2 regions of the Streptomyces taklimakanensis genome follow, and region 2 is predicted to be linked to the other one. Evidence: predicted binding sites of a transcription regulator. Region 2 holds the regulator's gene; the other holds the start of a gene.
What was found. Region 2 encodes HrcA, which represses chaperone genes, less so after heat shock. Its sites were predicted from a motif close to TTNGCACTCNGNNNNNCNGAGTGCNAA; they were not measured.
Positions count from the first base shown of each region.

Region 1: groES (co-chaperone GroES) is a predicted target of HrcA. The motif match lies at 1,080-1,106, and genes of this name have one in related genera.

Region 1 covers NZ_WIXO01000001.1:3,605,715-3,608,167, forward strand. The annotation lists gene F0L17_RS16135 (THUMP-like domain-containing protein) at 1-970, opposite strand, end outside; gene groES (co-chaperone GroES) at 1,254-1,565, shown strand; gene groL (chaperonin GroEL) at 1,672-2,453, shown strand, end outside.
Region 2 covers NZ_WIXO01000001.1:1,718,407-1,720,859, forward strand. The annotation lists gene dnaJ (molecular chaperone DnaJ) at 1-877, opposite strand, end outside; gene hrcA (heat-inducible transcriptional repressor HrcA) at 878-1,894, opposite strand; gene F0L17_RS07635 (MBL fold metallo-hydrolase) at 2,106-2,453, shown strand, end outside.

The DNA of each region.
Region 1 (2,453 bases), 1.9 Mb from region 2:
GGGGCGCGTCGGCCGTGACGTAGGCGATCGTCGGGTCGATCAGACGCCCGCCGACCTCCTCGGCCACCTCCGCGACCAGATGGGCGCGGATCACCGCGCCGTCCGGCTCGTACAGGTAGCGGCCGACCGGGCCGACCGGCGGGTCCGGCAGGCCGGCGCCGACCAGGGTGCGGGGACCGGGCAGCAGGGTGGCGCGCGCCTGGGGCCCTCCGCGGAAGGAGTCGCCGAACCACAGCACGGCCTCCTTCACGTCCCCGCCGTCGGAGATCCACTCCGCCGCCGCGTCCTCGGGGACCGCCTCGTGCGGAATGCCGGGAGCCACCTTCAGCGCGGCGCGCGGGGCCCGGCGGGCGGCCTCCACCGCCCAGGACAGCGGCGGCGAGTACGCCTCGGGGTCGAAGATCCGGCCGCGACCGCCGCGCCGGGCCGGGTCGGCGAAGACGGCGTCGAAGCCGGTGGTGTCCACCTCCGTCACGTCCGCGCGGCGCACCTCGACGCGGTCGGCCAGGCCCAGCGCCTCGACGTTGGCACGGGCGACGGCGCAGGCGAGCGGAGCGCGGTCGACGGCCAGGACGCGGACGCCCGCGCGGGCGAGCGCGATGGCGTCGCCGCCGTTGCCGCAGCACAGGTCGGCCAGGGACCGCACCCCGAGGGCGGCGAAGCGCCCGGCCCGGTACGCGGCCACGCTCGCGCGGGTGGCCTGTTCGACGCCGTCGGGGGTGAAGTACATCCGGGAGGCGTCCTCGGCCCCGAACTTCGCCACCGCCCGCTGCCGCAACCGGGCCTGCGCGATGGCCGCCGAGACCAGCTCGGCCGGGTGCCGGCGGCGCAGTCGGGTGGCGAGGGCCAACTCCCGCCCCGGCTCGTACGTCCGCAGCTCCGCCAGGAGGGCCTGCCCCTCGTCGGTCAGCAGACCGTGGAAGACGGCGACGGGGTCGGGTACGGACGCGGGGTCGTTCGGAGCGTGCACCGGCCCATCATCGCAGCGGTGGTTCCCGGCGGCGGTACAGCGTGGTCGGGGCGACCTCTGCGGGAGAGGGCTCGGCGTCCCGGCGCGAAGGCGCGCAACGCGCCGTGCGTTGGCACTCCGGTTGACTGAGTGCTAACGCCCGCATAGTCTCGGTTCTGGCACTCCCCCATGGAGAGTGCCAATCCCAGCGACGGGCAGATCCGGCACCCGCGACGACGGATCTACCAGGTCGCCACCCCAGACATCCAAACCCCGTGAGATCTCCGAAGGGGGAGGTCGGATCGTGACGACCGCCACTAGCTCCAAGGTTGCCATCAAGCCGCTCGAGGACCGCATCGTGGTCCAGCCGCTCGACGCCGAGCAGACCACGGCCTCCGGCCTGGTCATCCCGGACACCGCGAAGGAGAAGCCCCAGGAGGGCACCGTCCTCGCCGTCGGTCCGGGTCGCTTCGAGGACGGCAACCGCCTGCCGCTCGACGTCAAGGTCGGCGACATCGTGCTGTACAGCAAGTACGGCGGCACCGAGGTGAAGTACAACAACGAGGAGTACCTCGTCCTCTCCGCTCGCGACGTCCTCGCGATCATCGAGAAGTAAGTCACCGCGAAGACCGCCTGTGATCCGCGCCCTGGTGCCCGCGTCCGAGACGTCCGGGGCCGGGGCGCGGTTCCTTTGACGAGGACCCGAGAGGACCCAAGCAACCATGGCGAAGATCCTGAAGTTCGACGAGGACGCCCGTCGCGCCCTCGAGCGCGGTGTCAACAAGCTCGCCGACACCGTCAAGGTGACGATCGGTCCCAAGGGCCGCAACGTCGTCATCGACAAGAAGTTCGGTGCCCCGACCATCACCAACGACGGTGTCACCATCGCCCGTGAGGTCGAGGTCGAGGACCCGTACGAGAACCTGGGCGCCCAGCTCGTGAAGGAGGTGGCGACCAAGACCAACGACATCGCGGGTGACGGCACCACCACCGCCACCGTGCTGGCCCAGGCCCTGGTCCGCGAGGGCCTGCGCAACGTCGCCGCCGGCGCCTCCCCGGCCGCCCTGAAGAAGGGCATCGACGCCGCGGTCAAGGCCGTCTCCGACGACCTGCTGGCCACCGCCCGCCCGATCGACGAGAAGTCCGACATCGCCGCCGTCGCCGCCCTGTCCGCCCAGGACAAGCAGGTCGGCGAGCTGATCGCCGAGGCGATGGACAAGGTCGGCAAGGACGGCGTCATCACCGTCGAGGAGTCCAACACCTTCGGTCTGGAGCTGGACTTCACCGAGGGCATGGCCTTCGACAAGGGCTACCTGTCGCCCTACATGGTGACCGACCAGGAGCGCATGGAGGCCGTCCTCGACGACCCCTACATCCTGATCCACCAGGGCAAGATCTCCGCGATCGCGGACCTGCTGCCGCTGCTGGAGAAGATCATCCAGAGCAACAGCTCCAAGCCGCTGCTGATCATCGCCGAGGACGTCGAGGGCGAGGCCCTCTCCAC
Region 2 (2,453 bases):
CCTCCATGCCGTCCAGCGTCTCCAGCGGGACCTTGGTGCCCAGCGCGGCGGCCGTCATGGGAATGGTCACCGTGCAGTGCAGGTCGTCGCCGCGCCGCTGGAAGGCCGGGTGCGGAACCTCGTGGATCTCCACGTACAGGTCGCCCGCCGGCCCCCCGCCCGGACCGACCTCGCCCTCGCCGGCGAGCTGGATGCGGGTGCCGTTGTCGACACCGGCCGGGATCTTCACCGTCAGGTTGCGCCGCGAGCGGACGCGACCGTCGCCGGCGCACTCCGGGCACGGGGTCGGCACGACCGTGCCGAAGCCCTGACACTGCGGGCAGGGACGCGAGGTCATGACCTGGCCCAGGAAGGACCGGGTGACCTGCGACACCTCACCGCGACCGCGACACATGTCGCACGTCTGGGCCGACGTGCCCGGGGCCGCGCCCTCGCCGCTGCACGTGGTGCAGACGACCGCCGTGTCGACCTGGATCTCCTTGGTGGCGCCGAAGGCGGCCTCGTCCAGCTCGATGTCGAGCCTGATCATGGCGTCCTGGCCGCGCCGGGTGCGGGACCTCGGCCCGCGCTGCGCGGCGGTGCCGAAGAAGGCGTCCATGATGTCGGAGAAGTTCCCGAAGCCCGCGCCGAAGCCACCGCCCCGCGCTCCGGCCCCGGCGCCGCCCATCGGGTCGCCGCCGAGGTCGTACATCTGCTTCTTCTGCGGGTCGGAGAGCACCTCGTAGGCGGTGTTGATCTCCTTGAACCGCTCCTGCGTCTTCGGGTCCGGGTTCACATCCGGGTGCAGCTCGCGGGCGAGCCGCCGGAATGCCTTCTTGATCTCGTCCTGCGAGGCATCGCGCTGCACGCCCAGGACCGCGTAGTAATCCGTCGCCACTTACGACTCCGCGAGGATCTGTCCGACGTAACGTGCCACTGCGCGTACCGCTCCCATCGTTCCGGGGTAGTCCATGCGGGTCGGTCCGACCACGCCGAGTTTGGCGACCGCCTCGTCGCCCGAACCGTAACCGACCGAGACGACCGACGTGGACGTCAGCCCCTCGTGAGCATTCTCATGTCCGATGCGCACCGTCATACCGGGTTCCTGGGTCTCCCCCAGCAGCTTGAGCAGGACGACCTGTTCCTCCAACGCTTCCAGCACCGGCCGGATGGTCAGCGGGAAGTCGTGCACGAAGCGGGTGAGATTGGCGGTGCCACCGATCATCAGCCGTTCCTCGGTCTCCTCGACCAAGGTCTCCAGCAGGGTCGCGAGCACGGTCGAGACCGTGCCGCGGTCCTCCTGGTCGAAGGACTCCGGCAGGTCCTGCACCAGCTTGGGCACCTCGGAGAAGCGCTCTCCGACCACCCTGCTGTTGAGGCGGGCGCGCAGGTCCGCCAGTGACGTCTCGGAGATGGGCGTCGGGCACTCCACGACACGCTGCTCGACCCGCCCGGTGTCGGTGATCAGCACGAGCATCAGCCGCGCCGGCGCGAGGAGCAACAGCTCGACGTGGCGCACGGTCGAGCGGGTCAGCGAGGGGTACTGGACGACGGCCACCTGACGGGTGAGCTGGGCCAGCAGCCGTACGGTGCGGCTGACCACGTCGTCGAGGTCGACGGCGTCCTCCAGGAAGCTCTGGATCGCCCGACGCTCCGGCTTCGACAGCGGCTTGACGCTCGCCAGCTTGTCGACGAACAGCCGGTAGCCCTTGTCGGTGGGGATACGGCCCGCGCTGGTGTGGGGCTGGGCGATGTAGCCCTCCTCCTCCAGCGCCGCCATGTCGTTGCGCACGGTGGCCGGGGAGACCTGAAGGTTGTGCCGTTCGGTCAGGGCCTTGGAGCCCACGGGCTCCTGGGTGCCGACATAGTCCTGGACGATGGCGCGCAGGACCTCGAGTCTGCGTTCGCTGAGCACTTGGGCGCACCTCCCGTCCGGCCGTTCCTCGTCTCCGGTTGTCTGTCTCCGGTTGTCTGCCTGGCACTCTCGGCTCATGAGTGCCAGCGCCCCTGAGCCAGTGTACGGCCGGTGACCACGGCCAGGGCAAGGGTGGCCCCGGACGGAAAGGTAACCCGGCTCGGCCGGCATCGAACGGGCGTCATCCCCACGATGGCGCTAGCGTCGCCGTATGGAGACCGATTGGGAAGCTCTCGCGCCGGGGGTGGTGCGCCGGCGCATGCCCGGCTGGGACGAGACGGTCGGCGCCGTCGCGGGCGGCGCGGGGGTGCTGGTGGTCGACACCGGCGCGAGCCTGCGGGAGGGCGCGGGGATCCGGCGCCGGCTGCGCGGACTCCTCGGCCGACCGGCCACCCATGTGGCGCTCACCCACCCGCACTTCGACCACGTCCTGGGCACGGCGGCCTTCGCCGGGGTGGAGGTCTACGCCGCCGTGGGGGCCGACACGTGGCTGGCGCGCTCCAAGGACGAGCTGCGGGACGACGCCGTGCGGCACGGCATGGACCGCGAGGAGGCCGCC